Regions from separate parts of the Pelotomaculum isophthalicicum JI genome, predicted to be linked through region 1. Evidence: riboswitches for the same ligand, from Rfam matches in the RefSeq annotation. Region 1 holds a riboswitch; each other region holds the start of a gene.
What was found. A riboswitch is a leader RNA that binds a small molecule or an ion and turns the genes downstream of it on or off. The one in region 1 is predicted to bind cyclic di-GMP.

Region 1 (4,777 bases):
CTGAACGAAAGCAACTTTTTATTATATTTGCTGCTTTTACCAATAAATTATTGCCGGATTTGTGGCCCATAGTGTCATTGACGAGTTTTAATCCATCTACATCGCATACAATAAAGCCTAGTGGCAGATAACGTCCTCCTCCTAATCTGAGCATTTCTTCATCAAAATAAGCGCGGTTATAAAGACCGGTTAAGGAGTCGTGCAAACTCAAATATTTGAGTTTTTCCTCCATTTGCTTACGTTCGGTAATATCCCGGGTGGTCTCAATTGCGCCTACTTGATTTCCCTTACTATCATAAAGTGGAGCCGCTGTTATCCATATGTGAGCTCCTCTACCATTAAATAATGACTGTATGAAAGTTTCACCATGTAGTACATTGTCAATTATTTTAAAATTATTATACCTCGAAATATGCTCTAACTCGATTTCCTGGCTGTCTATAAAAGTTAAATCAATTAATAATGGCCGTGACTCTCCGTAAATCTTAACAGCGAAAGTGCTGTCATCCTTACCAAGAACCTCTGCTTTGCTAATCCCCGTGCACTCTTCAATAGCTTTGTTCCAGGCGATTATTTTTTTCTCCTTGTCGACTACAAAGATTTGATCGGGAAGAAACTCAATAACGGCTTTGAGTTGCTGATGAGCTTCGCGTAACTTCTCTTCGGCCAGCTTGCGCCCCGTTATATCCCGTTTAATCATGATAGCGCCGGTAGCCTCGCCGTATTCATTAAAAAGAACGTTTCCCGTGGTCTCAAGCCAGATATAATGGCCATCAGCGTGTCTTAAGCGGTACTCCGCTTTGCCCGATGATGATAGTTTTATCAAAGTCTCGTAGGTAGTCATTACTCTGTCTAAATCATCAGGATGAATTAATTCAAAAGCGGATCTTTCCAATCTTTCCTCAGGAGCATACCCTGTGATATTTTTAATAGACGGGCTTAGATATTCAAACTTCCCGCTCTTACCTATTTTGGCAATTGCGTCCTGTGAATTTTCAATAATTAGGCGTAACTGTTCTTCGCTTTCTTTGAGAGCGTTTTCTGTCTTTTTTCGCAATGTGATATCCGTTAACATGCCTAAGTCGCCTATGAAACATCCGTCATGGTCATATAAACGTGATGACGATATAATAACCCATAATTCCGTACCATCTTTGCGCTGATATTTCGCTTCGGTGATTTTAGATTGACTATTGCCATCTTCAATCTCTCGCTTGATTTTATATCGGTATTCGTCGTCCATAAGAGATTTTATCGATCGGCCAATCATTTCTTCGTTGGTATATCCGAACAATTCATTTAACTTTTTATTTGTAAAGGTTATTTCTTCGTTAGAATCTATAATCCAAATGCCTTCGTTGGCAGTTTCAACTATTTGTTGGTAGCGCTCCTCTGTTAGCTGTAATGCAGTAAAAAGTTCTTTTCTTTCAACCTCGATTAAGTCTTTTACCAGTCTTCGCTCCGTAATATCTGTAGCGATTTCCAGACGGACCATTCGACCGTCTATCCATCTGATCGCCTGATTACGGCATTCAATCCATTTACCGCTAATCGTGTTTTGAAATTCCCAGATGTGTAGTCCGGTGGGTTCACCTTCGGGTGTAAGCAATTTATTATTAGTGCAGAAATCACATGGTCCGGATTGACCAGCATTAATACTTTTCCAACATATTTCTCCTTCAACAGCGCCCAGGTGCTTTCTAGTATATTCATTGGTGAAAATAATCTCATGGGTTTCTATATCAATAACATAAACTCCTGTATCAAGGCTGTCCAATACAGTCACAAATCTATCGTGAGATTCTTTCAACGCTTTCTCTGCTTGTTTACGCTCGGTGATATCGCGGACGACTGCTAATATTTTGGGTTTACCTTGAAAAGTTAAAGGAGCAGTCATGACTTCTATATCTATAACTGTACCATCAAACTGAATTAGCTTTTCTTCTTTTGAGGGGACTCTTTTTCCCTCTTCTTGCACCAGCCTCCACTTTTCGCTAACGATTTCCCGGTAGTCTGGTTCAATTAAATCAATCATTGGCATACCGATAGCTTCTTCAGGGCTTTCCGCACCTATAAGCTTTGCTGCCGCTTCGTTTATAAAGTCAAGCCTGTCTTTGCTGTGAAGAAAAATTGCATCGGGTGAAAGCTCAACAAGTTGCCGGTAGCGTTCTTCACTCTCACGTAAAGCTTCCTCTATCTGCTTCCGCTCAGTAATTTCCTGTTGAAGACGTTCATTGGTCGTTCTTAATTCTATTACCAGTTTCTCAAGGTGGTTACGGTATTGTCTTATTTCCTGCTCCTCATGCTTATGTTTAGTAATATCACGAATGGATTTGATAGCTCCAACCAGATTACCATCGTTGTCATCAACCGACTCATTGATTAGTTCTTTTTTTGTTTTAATTATGGTGTCCATTCTGTTCACCTCGGATGATCGTTAATAAAAAATATGTTATCTAAATGGTTTGAATATTAAAATAATTTTATAATACGACACAAGCAATAATTATCCTTTGATAATTACTGGAAATTAGTATAGTATTTATTTATTAACTTTCTCAACAATAGGCAATTCTGTAAAGCATGTGTTAACTTAACTCAAATATTTTTGCAGATATCTGAATAAGTTGTCGAGGCGGCTAGAAATGGGACGTTGGTCCTATTTGAATTTAGGACCATGAAGTATATAATCAAAAAAACCTAATATTCTGACATTGTCTGCTATAATCTTATATTTGGCAAAGTATCCGAAAGGATACTTACGCAAAGCCACGGGTCTAAGGTAAGTTTACTATGACAGCCGGGTTGCCACGATAACAATATTGGTTCGTGTTAAAACCCGCTGATTTATTAGCGGGTTTTAGTTTTATAATAACTCACATTTTATATAGTGAGTAAATTTATTCAGTTAATTGGAAATCGTAGAATACATAAAAAAATGGATATTTCCTAAATAGATTTCCTGAACAGCCATTATATATATCAATTATCAGCCGAAAGGAGAAGCTATGGGAAAAAACATAAGTATATTAGTGGTAGAAGACAGTCCGGTTCAAGCTTTGAAACTAAAAAATGTCCTTCAAAAAAATAATTATCACGTTGCTGTCGCCAATAGTGGCGAGGAAGCGCTGAACTATTTATATAACAGCAAGCCAAATATTGTTATTAGTGACATCATTATGCCCGGTATGGACGGCTATCAACTTTGCCGGCAAATAAAAATTAATGAAAGTCTTAAAGACATACCAGTAATACTGTTAACCCAGCTTTCAACTCCAATCATCTTACTTTAGAAAATAAGCAAATTCTTGATTTTCTTCTTTCTACCTATGAAAACGCTGTGCAGAAAAACCTTGATCTGCTAAAAGCGCGTGATGAATTAAGAAATTTAAATAAGAACTTAGAAACAATCGTGCGGGAAAGAACATTTTCTCTCCAAACAGAAGTCAAGGAACGTAAGTCAATAGAGGAAGATCTCAAAAAAAGCTTCAATAAATTAAAGAGGACTATGGAGGGAACCGTAAAGGCTATCGCTTTGATGATAGAGATGAGAGACCCTTACACAGCTGGTCACGAGCGACGTGTAGCAAAACTTGCTACTGCTATTGCTAATGAAATGGGTCTTTCCAAAGAGCAAATTGATGAAATCCGTATGGCGGGCTTTCTGCATGATATTGGCAAAATAGTTGTACCAGCTGAGATCCTATGCAAACCGGGTTGTTTGAATGAAAACGAGTTTGGAATTATTAAGACCCATCCACGGCTTGGCTATGAGATTATTAAAGATATAGAATTTCCCTGCACAGTTGCTAAAGCTATCTTGCAACATCATGAGCGGCTGGATGGAACAGGCTACCCGGGAGGTCTAATGGGTGAAGATATCATCCTGGAAGCTAAAATTATTTCCGTTGCTGATGTTGTGGAAGCAATATCTTCTCACCGGCCTTACCGGCCGGCTATGGGTTTTAAAAATGCTATTAGCGAGATCATTGAGAAGAAAAACGTTCTTTATGATCCGCATGTAGTTGATGCTTGTGTAAGACTTATTAACGAAAAAAACTTCCAATTGTAAAGCAACGGTAAAACTTATTTCATTGCATATACGAATTGACTTAAGGCTTCAAGCACGTTGTTATCGACAAAAGATATATGAGCAATAGGAGGATGAGATTTTGATGGGTCGCCTTTGACGGGCGGCCCTTTTTTAGCGCCTTCTCTCATATATTGCAGGAAATACCCTTCCTCTTGCCGAATATTTTTTATTCGAAGGGTGCTATATTAATGGACAAGAATAAAGTTACAATTGTTACTTAAATAAGAAAAATATGGAGTAAGCAACTATTAACTCTGTTAATTTAATGGGTGGCGGAAGAATAGTTGTCAAGGATTCGGACGCGGAGAGAGCAAAAACAATTATTCAATAAACAGGAAAACTACTTTGATTAAAGAATCTTATTAGGTGGTAGTTGGTTAAATGGTTCTGGTTCCAAAATGTGGCGAGGAGGGGCCATTTTGTCTAAACAAAAAGCACCGAGAATAACCAACATGTGGTCAAAAATTGTAGATGAAGAAAAAGGCGAATGGCTTACCAAAGTGGTTCTCGAGTCGACGAAGCCATATAAGCATGGTGCCAGAAATGCTGACGGAAGGGTTATTTTCGAAGGTGAAGGCGTTATTTTGAATATGCCGGGGGGAACGACAGAGGTAAACGACGGACTTTTACGCGAGTTAATTGTAAAGCAGAACGGTAAAAAAACTGTTTCAGTGGAAATGATGC
Region 2 (4,777 bases), on a different contig from region 1:
CGGTTTAATGTTCCCGGAAGAAGAAATGTTGGGAATAGATATTGTTATTCCGGACATTACCTATCTGTTGGATAATAGGGAGCTTGTCCGCGGGATAGTGCTTACCCATGGCCATGAGGATCATATAGGAGCCCTGCCTTATGTCTTGCGGCAGTTAAATGTTCCTGTGTACGGCACGAGGCTTACCTTAGGCTTGCTGCAAGGTAAGCTTAAGGAGCGGAATGTTGATGCCGCTCTTAATTCGGTTAAGCCAAGGGACATTGTTCAAATCGGGCCATTCAGGGTGGAATTCATCAAAGTATCGCACAGTATACCGGATGCTGTGGCAATAGCCGTGCATACACCGGTGGGAGTGATTATTTACACTGGTGACTTTAAATTTGACCAGACCCCGGTCGACGGCCAGGTTACTGATTTTCACCGGCTGGCTCAGTTGGGTGACAAAGGTGTATTGGTTTTGCTGTCGGATAGCACCAACGCTGAAATACCAGGATACACCCTTTCTGAGCGAATGGTGGGAAATACTTTTGATGAAACCTTTCGCCAGGCTACTGAGCGGATTATTATCGCCACATTTGCGTCAAATGTGCACAGGCTCCAGCAAGCCATCCAGGTAGCTCACAGGCAGAACCGCAAGGTTGCCGTAGTGGGACGTAGCATGGTTAATGTGGTCAGTGTGGCTTACGAACTCGGATATCTTCATATTCCCGAGAACACGATGGTCGAGTTAGATGAGGCAAACCGTCTGCCGAGACATAAGGTGGTAATTTTAACAACAGGCAGTCAGGGAGAACCGATGTCGGCTTTGACGAGAATAGCCTTGTCAGATCATAAACAGGTAGATATTGTACCGGGCGACACGGTTATTATTTCGGCCACTCCTATCCCCGGAAACGAAAAGGTGGTTGCCCGGATTATAGACCAGCTTTTCAAACAAGGAGCGTATGTTATTTACGAATCGGCTTCAAGTATTCACGTATCAGGACATCCGTGCCAGGAAGACCTCAAAATGATGATTAACCTGGTTCGCCCCAAGTTTTTTGTACCTGTGCACGGGGAATACAGAATGCTCATTAAGCACGCTGAACTGGCCAAAGAAGTTGGGGTTTTGCCGGGGAATGTTTTTGTGGCGGAAAATGGCCAGGTATTGGAATTCACCCGCCGCGCCGGGCGAATCAACGGCAAGGTAACGGCTGGAAAAGTGCTTGTTGATGGTTTAGGTGTCGGGGATGTTGGCAATATCGTTCTCAGAGATCGCAAGCAGCTATCCCAGGATGGAATTCTGATCGTGGTTGTTACAATAAATCGAGAAGCAGGTTTGATTGTAGCCGGTCCTGATATAGTATCACGAGGTTTTGTTTACGTCCGGGAATCGGAAGAATTGCTGGAAGAAGCCAGGATAAAGGTTAGGAATGCGTTAGATATATGCACGGAACGTGGTGTATCGGAATGGTCGGCAATTAAATCGCAAGTAAGGGAAGTTTTAGGAAAATTTCTTTATGAAAAAACTAGGAGAAGGCCAATGATTTTACCCATCATCATGGAAGTGTGACGAAAGAAACTGGAAATAATCCTAAGTGAATTAAGCCGCTATTATGCGGCTTTTCCGTTCTTATTACGGATATTTAAGTAAATGTAGTGAAAAAATATATTGCACAGGTAATTAATAACTTATATAATAACAACAAAGCAATCTATGCCGAAAGGCATAGGGCGCAAAGCTACGGACCTAAAGGGTTATTGATTTGCCTTACGGTAGCCGGGCTGCCTTAGGTTATATTATTATCGCCAAGCCTAAGTATTTAACTTGGGCTTGGCTTTATTATTACATATTGCGACAAATTGTTTACAATATAGTTGTTTTGAATAACTGAGGTGTGACATATGGTTAGAATAAAACCGGTCAAAGGCATATTTATATTACTATTAGGGATTGGTTTACTTATAGGAGCATATGACACTGCCAATGCAGTTGAACTTAATGGTGTAAGTCTCGGGCCGTCGATCGTCGACAAAACCGTTAAACCAGGGGAAAGCTTCGAACAAGAATTTAACGTGCAGAACCGGACAGGTGAAATTGTTAGAATTGAAGCATATTTACAGGATTTTCGCGAGGAAAACAACCAGTGGAATAAGGTCGAGGACATTGATTCCAGCTGGTCGCCCATGACCTGGGCTACTGTCGTCAGCGCTCCGGAAAAACTGGATAATGGGGAACAAGGTAAAATCCGTGTAAGATTTGATGTTCCTTTAAATGCTGAAGCGGGTGAGCATGTAACTTATTTTAACAGCAAATTCATACCTATGCTCCCGGAACAAGAAGGGAAGTTGTCCGCGGCTATTACTGTGGCATCAGAAATCCGCTCGCTTGTTTACGTGAAAGTAACCGATGCCGCTGGAAGTTTAAACCTAAAGCGAGACTGGCGCGTTATTAAAGCGGATACAGGTTTCTGGAACACTGGCAAGCCTGTTTTTATTGTGGCTGTAACAAACACAGGTGATGTGCACCTGGAAGTACGGGGTAATATTGAAATTTATGACGTTCTGAGAAACCAGAGGACTCAACTCAATGTACCATTGTTTAACGTTTTGCCCGGTAAAGAGAAAAAGATTGAAATTCCTTGGGACGAAGCGCCATTCATCGGTTATTTCCAAGGAAACATGTTGTTGACCTATAATAGTGAGAACTTTTATGAACGAAAGCTATCATTCTTAACCGGACCTCTGCTTACAATGGCTGGTACGGTGACGATTATTGCGGCCATTATTCTTGCCGTCATTCTATATATTCGCAAGCTTCACAAACGGTTGGCGGAAAAAGGAGGACTGCAGGACAATAATCCCGGAGCATAATCATAATTAAATGACACCAACGGTCCGGGTACAACATGAAAGGAGGTGAATTAGGTGAAAAAAACCGTAGCTATTCTTTTGATGCTAGGAATACTGATGGTTGCCGCGGGCATAGTGAATGCAGCCACCTTGGCTATAACCGCCAATGTTCAAAACTCATTGACCCTGGCGCTTAATCCAGCTTCTTTGACCTTTAACAACGTACAGCAAGGTACTGCTACTACCCCTGAGACATTGACAGCCACCACCAGTGGAACCGGTGCCTACCAACTCCAGCTTTCAAGCACATCATTCATCGCGTCTGGAGGAGTAACACAACCGGCTAGTGTGCTGCAGTACAGGGATCAATTGTTAGCAGGTAATTACGCAAATGCTTCAGGTACTGCTACAAACATGTTGGCTTCCGCCGGTACAGCAGTCGTAGGTGGGGATGCGAAGAACTTCGACATTCGGGTTAATTTCCCGGGTAACGCAAGTGACGGCAGTTACACTGCCACAGTTACAATTTCCGCTGTCCCACAATAAAAGCATTGCCATAAAACAAATAATCCAAAAAAGGCTGCCACCCAAAACGGATTTTGTCTTGACAATGCTTAAGTTTATTTTAACATGATCACAAGACGAAAACAAATCTAGAAATAAGTGGGATAGCGTATGTATAGTGTCTGGGACTTTAGTCCCAGACACTATACTACTTGCCGCTTTGCTGGCTGCAAGTAGTGGTTGGACTAAGGGGGAAGATGCGTTGGGTAAATGGACGGTAAAACTCCTTTGTTTACTTCTGGGGTCGCTTTGTTTAATAATTTGCTCTGCAAACGGCGCCAACCTGGAAACTAAGGCCAATATACAGAAACAGCTTGATGTCATAATAGATGCTAATTCATTGTCATTTCCAACGGTTAATGTTGGCAAAATTAGCGAAGAAAAAAATGTTACTGTCATGGTTAAGGGTAATGACCTATATCAGCTATATATTCAAGCAACAGTTTTAAAAGCAGATGGTTTAAAGGAGCTTCTGCCAACTGTGCTGGAGTTCAAGGAAAAGTCGGAGTCACGGTGGCTTCCTGCATCAGATGCGCTGATTCCTGTATTGACAACGCCGGCTATGGCAAAAGCGAGTGGCGATCAAAAAGAAATAGCTTTTCGCTTGAATGTTCCACCTTCCGCTAAGCCTGGCTTGTATAGTTGTGAAGTGAATATAATTGCCTGTGTGTACGCGGATGCAAATAAAAGTGTGAACAAAGATATTCCTGCCGGTGTAAGCGAAGATGTTCATAAGATTGACAATGAAAATGATTCTACAAGTGTAAGCGAACATGTTTATAATTGATATGTTAAGCTGTGAATAATTTTTATTGATGAGGGAGTGTTGACAAAAATTTCTGGACAAGCTGTGGGTCGAATTGTTCACCGGAACATTTTTTTAATTCAACCACTGCTTCACTAACAGTTGTAGCTTTTCGGTAAGGACGGTCGCTCGTCATAGCGTCATAAGCATCGACAATTGCCAGGATGCGGCACTCCAAGGGAATTTCTTCACCTGCCAAACCCAACGGATAACCTTTACCGTTAAACCATTCGTGGTGTTTGAGAATCCAATCGGCGATAGATTTAAGATCGGGCACAGTGTTGGCGATTCGGCAACCGATTTCACAGTGCTGTTTGATTTGGAGAAATTCATCATCATTAAGGGGACCTGGCTTAAATAGAATCCGGTCAGGTATGCCGATTTTGCCAAGGTCGTGGAATAGGGTAAAAAGACGCAAGTCGTTTAGCATATGATCGGGGATACCACAAGCAATAGCAAGCTGCACAACCATTTCCTGCATTCGTTCAGCGTGCCCCTCGGTTATAAAATCTCTGGCCTCCAGAACCTTCTTTAAGGTGTTTACAATGATGCTGCGGGTACTCTGGGCGTGACTTA
Region 3 (4,777 bases), on a different contig from region 1:
GCGCCCAATCCGGTTCTTTCCACACTAAGTTATTTTAAGGACGAATATATTGCCCATGTAAGAAATAAAGCCTGCCCGGCCGGTGTTTGCAAAGCCTTGCTTGAATATCAGGTAGACGAAGAAAAATGTGTGGCTTGCGGTCTTTGCGCCAAAGCCTGCGCGGTCGGGGCGATTTCCGGGGAACCGAAACAGCCGTACCGGATTGACCCGGCGAAATGTGTCAAGTGCGCGGCATGCGTGGCCAGGTGTCCGAAAAAGGCGATCTTTCAAGGCAGGGGAAAGGAGGCGACGATCATTGAAAACGCCGGAATTTTCACCGGGACCGGTAGTCAGGAGAACAGGGCAACTTTATGACAACCCGGAGAAAAAAGTAGATAAAATCAGGCTTACGATTGACGGCAGGGAGATTGAAGCCGACAAGGGAATGAATGTCCTGGAGGCGGCTCACGCTGCGGGCATCGAAATTCCCAGCCTGTGCTACCTGCGTCATGTCAATGAAATTGGCTCCTGCCGGGTCTGCCTGGTTGAAGTGGAAATCAAAGGGAACAGGGTGCTCCAGGCTTCCTGCGCTTTTCCCGCAACCGAAGGCTTGGTGGTCCATACTTCTTCAACGCGGGTGAGAAGGGTTAGGAAAACGATGGTGGAACTGCTTCTGTCCGACCATCACCGTGAATGCACCACCTGTATTCGCAACTTGAATTGTGAACTGCAAAATATAGCGGACAACCTGGGGATAAGGAATATCAAATACACCGGTGAAATGAAACAACTGCCGGTTCAGAACGAGAATTCGTTCATTGTCCGGGATTATAACAAATGTATCAAATGCCGCCGTTGTGAGGCAATTTGCAGCAAAGTGCAAGAAGTAAATGTTTACTCCGCGATCAACCGGGGTTATGATACGGTGATCGCTCCGGCGTTCATGCAGGACCTTTCCCAGGTGGCCTGCATCACCTGCGGACAATGTGTGATTGCCTGCCCTACCGCTTCACTAACGGAAAAAGAATGTATTGACTCCGTATGGGAGGCGCTTGAAGACCCGGACAAGTATGTAGTAGTGCAAACCGCTCCGTCCATTCAGGTCACTTTGGGTGAGGTGTTCGGCTACCCGGTGGGTACGGTGGTTACCGGGAAACTGGTGGCCGCTTTGCGGCGTCTGGGTTTTGACAAGGTGTTCTCCACGGACTTTACCGCTGACTTGACCATCATGGAAGAAGCCCATGAATTATTGGAAAGGTTGGAGCAGGGTGACAAGCTGCCCCTGCTGTCCTCCTGCAGCCCCGGCTGGGTTAAGTTCGCCGAGCACTTTTACCCGGAGTTTCTGGAGAACTTGTCAACCTGCAAGTCTCCTCATGAAATGTTCGGAGCTCTGACTAAAACTTATTTTGCCGGGAAGCAGGGACTTGATCCCGAAAAAATCGTGGTAGTGGCAATCATGCCCTGCACGGCGAAAAAGTTTGAGGCCAGCAGGCCGGAAATGGGCACCGGCAATTTTAAAGATGTGGACTGGGTTTTAACTACCAGAGAGCTGGCGAGAATGATCAGGCAGGCGGGAATAAATTTCTGCGACTTGCCGGATGAAGATTATGATACTCCCATGGGGATTGCCAGCGGCGCCGGGGCTATCTTCGGTTCTACCGGAGGGGTGATTGAGGCGGCGGTGCGAACCGCGTATTATCTTACCTCCGGCCAGGAGTTGGATGTGCTGGACTATGAGGAGTTACGCGGGTTTAGCGGATTGAAAGAAGCCTGGGTGGAATTGAAGGGAAGACGGATTAAAGTGGCTATCGCGCATGGTACCGGGAACGCCAGGATTTTAATGGACAGGTTGAAAGCCGGCGAGCAATTTGACTACGCGGAAATCATGGCTTGTCCCGGCGGCTGTGTGGGAGGAGGCGGTCAACCGATATTCGGCACCAGGGAACATAAGGAGATATCGTTGGATTACCGCCATAACCGGGCCGATGCCCTGGAACGAATCGATTATTCGAAAAAAATAAGGCGCGCTCACGAAAATCCGGCAGTGAAAAAAATTTATGAAGAGTTCCTGGGACACCCACTGAGCAACATGTCTAAAAAACTGCTGCATACCTATTTTACGCCGCGTGGCGAGTTGCCGGGTTTTAACTTTGGGGGAATGAAAGGTCATCATGCAGGTCATGTGAAGGAGAATATGACAGTGTACGACAGCTGAAATAACCAGCACAAATATCATGCCAAAAGTTATGAATAATATAATTATTGTACCGTAAAGCCAATTACGATATAATAAAATTAAATTAAATAAATATTATCGCAACGTGTTGGGCAAACCCGTGCGAAAGCCGGGGACGCATAGCCTTGGGTCTAACGCTTAGTAGTAAGCCATGATTGCCAGGCAACAAGGAAGCTGACTTTACTGGGGTGGGTATAGTCTTATATGACTATACTCGCCCTTTTTTTATTTATTTAAGATATTGTGTTAAATAGCTTTATAAAAACAAAAAATCTTATAATTATTCGAGAATATAAGGAGGTGAAACTTGAAAACAAGATATTGATCAAATGTATTGATATGGAAAGGGGAGTCTATCTTGTCAGAAAGTACTCAGGTTTTTTTTGCAACTGCGGTATTCTTAATTACATACGCAGTAATCGTTTCAGAAAAAATTCATCGCACTGTGGTTGCCCTGGTGGGAGCTTGTTTGATGGCCTTAACAAAAATATTGGGTCTGGAGCAAGTTATCGAAGCCATCGATTTCAACACCATTGGCTTGCTGGTGGGGATGATGATAATCGTGGGCATCACTAAGCAAACCGGTATTTTTGAATACTTGGCGATCAAGGCGGCCAAGGGTTCAAAGGGAGAACCGCTCAAAATTATCGCCGCCCTTTCTTTGATCACGGCTGTCTTGTCTGCTTTTTTAGATAATGTTACGACCGTGCTGTTAATTGTGCCGGTAACCTTTGCCATAGCCAAGCAGCTGGAACTTAACCCGTTGCCGTTCCTGATTGCTGAGATCATCTCCTCCAATATTGGCGGTACGGCTACTTTAATCGGTGACCCGCCGAACATCATGATCGGTAGCGCCACCGGGCTTGGCTTTATGGATTTTGTCTTTAATCTGACGCCTGTCATAGTTGTTATATACATTTTGACCATTTTCTTTATACAAATCATATACCGGAAACAACTGGTGGCCAGACCGGAACTTCAATCTGTTATTATGGAAATTGATGAGAAGGATGAGATAAAGGACGCCAAGCTTTTACATAAATGCCTCGTGGTGCTTTTTCTTACCGTATTAGGTTTTGTCCTGCACCAATATGTACACCTGGAATCATCCGTCATAGCCTTGTCAGGGGCCAGTCTATTGCTTCTTGTCACCAGGAGTGATCCGGAACATTCTCTGCATGCGGTTGAGTGGCCTGTTATCTTCTTCTTCGTCGGCCTTTTCGTGGTGGTGGGAGCTTTGGAAGAGGTTGGTGTTATTGAGGCAATGGCCAAGTGGTCGCTAGAGGTGACCGGCGGCAACATGGTGCCGACGTCTATGCTGATTCTCTGGCTGTCTGCCATAGCCTCGGCCTTTGTCGATAACATACCTTTTGTCGCTACAATGATCCCACTAATTCAAGACATGGGCCGCCTGGGAGGTATTGCCGACTTAAACTTACTCTGGTGGTCGTTGTCCTTAGGCGCCTGTCTGGGTGGCAACGGTACCGCTATCGGTGCCTCAGCTAATGTGGTCGTCATAGGTATAGCCGAAAAAAGGGGTCTGCTTATCAGCTTTATTAACTATATGAAGATAGCTTTTCCACTGATGCTGATGTCCATAGTTGTGTCCACTGGTTATCTTCTACTCTGGCACTTGGTTCACACTATGACCGCCATAATTGTAACACTAGGTGTCGCAATAGTACTTTTTTTACTCTTAAAACCGCTCTCAAAAATGCTTACAAAATAGAAACGGGTTACATTAAACGGGTTACATCATAAGTATACGAAAATAATAATAATATAGTCTAAATCCCTGAAAATATAAGGTTCATACCACCTGCCACTATTAGTGATAAGGTGGTTTTTTATTTTACAGGCAGGGAATTAAAGGAAAAGCATTAGCTGTTCAGGATATGTATTTGGCTGAGGTGGGCGGTTGGAATGTATTCGCAAAGTGTTTCAAAGAGAGAAAAGGTGTGGTAAAATTAGATAATAATTGTTAACTCAAAAGGAGATTATTTGCGTGCATATTAATCCCAGAAGAATTATTATATTAACGGTTTTCACTGCCCTGTTTTTAATTTCGCTTGGTATACCGTCCATAGGTTTTGCTGATAGCGATATCGCCATTACTGTTTCCGATCCGGATTGTGGGGGCGAAAAAGTACACGAAGGTAATACAATTAATACAGTACTGTCGACCCCCAATGTTTCGTTTGGCGATAACAGGGTAATGGGTACTTTAAGGATAACGGGAAAGAAAGATATAAGTATCCCGGTAAAGCCCGGGAACAAAGTAATGGTGACTCTGCCGGTGGGCGCGTGCTATATGCAAGCTCCTACCGCCGACACGTATAAAAATTATGTTGAGTGGCCCAAGATTTTGGACGGCGAAAAAAATCAGATACAGGACGCCAAAAATGTACCGGGTATCAAATTTATATCAGGTACCCCCCGTTCCATTACTGTGGAAGTCGGGAATATTGATGCCGCAGGCAAGATCATGGTATTGGACTTTGTTTTTGATAAAGAAAATTATAGTACGCTTAGAGTATCCCGGTTAATTGATGTCGCGAAAGA

Region 2: linked by a shared signal. The riboswitch ahead of L7E55_RS02870 (fimbrial biogenesis chaperone) and the one ahead of L7E55_RS12200 (response regulator) in region 1 are both predicted to bind cyclic di-GMP.
Region 3: linked by a shared signal. The riboswitch ahead of L7E55_RS09930 (ArsB/NhaD family transporter) and the one ahead of L7E55_RS12200 (response regulator) in region 1 are both predicted to bind cyclic di-GMP.

The regions. Positions count from the first base shown of each region.
Region 1 is NZ_JAKOAV010000023.1:53,351-58,127, reverse strand. Features, by position in the region: gene L7E55_RS12205 (PAS domain S-box protein) at 1-2,416, opposite strand, end outside; cyclic di-GMP riboswitch class I at 2,728-2,813, shown strand; gene L7E55_RS12200 (response regulator) at 3,009-3,293, shown strand; gene L7E55_RS12195 (HD-GYP domain-containing protein) at 3,341-4,072, shown strand; gene L7E55_RS12190 (N-acetylmuramoyl-L-alanine amidase family protein) at 4,513-4,777, shown strand, end outside.
Region 2 is NZ_JAKOAV010000003.1:102,352-107,128, forward strand. Features, by position in the region: gene L7E55_RS02865 (ribonuclease J) at 1-1,552, shown strand, start outside; cyclic di-GMP riboswitch class I at 1,679-1,772, shown strand; gene L7E55_RS02870 (fimbrial biogenesis chaperone) at 1,885-2,853, shown strand; gene L7E55_RS02875 (hypothetical protein) at 2,908-3,378, shown strand; gene L7E55_RS02880 (hypothetical protein) at 3,599-4,183, shown strand; gene L7E55_RS02885 (sensor domain-containing diguanylate cyclase/phosphohydrolase) at 4,206-4,777, opposite strand, start outside.
Region 3 is NZ_JAKOAV010000017.1:18,948-23,724, reverse strand. Features, by position in the region: gene L7E55_RS09940 (NADH-quinone oxidoreductase subunit NuoF) at 1-354, shown strand, start outside; gene L7E55_RS09935 (NADH-dependent [FeFe] hydrogenase, group A6) at 296-2,194, shown strand; cyclic di-GMP riboswitch class I at 2,297-2,386, shown strand; gene L7E55_RS09930 (ArsB/NhaD family transporter) at 2,574-3,944, shown strand; gene L7E55_RS09925 (S-layer homology domain-containing protein) at 4,221-4,777, shown strand, end outside.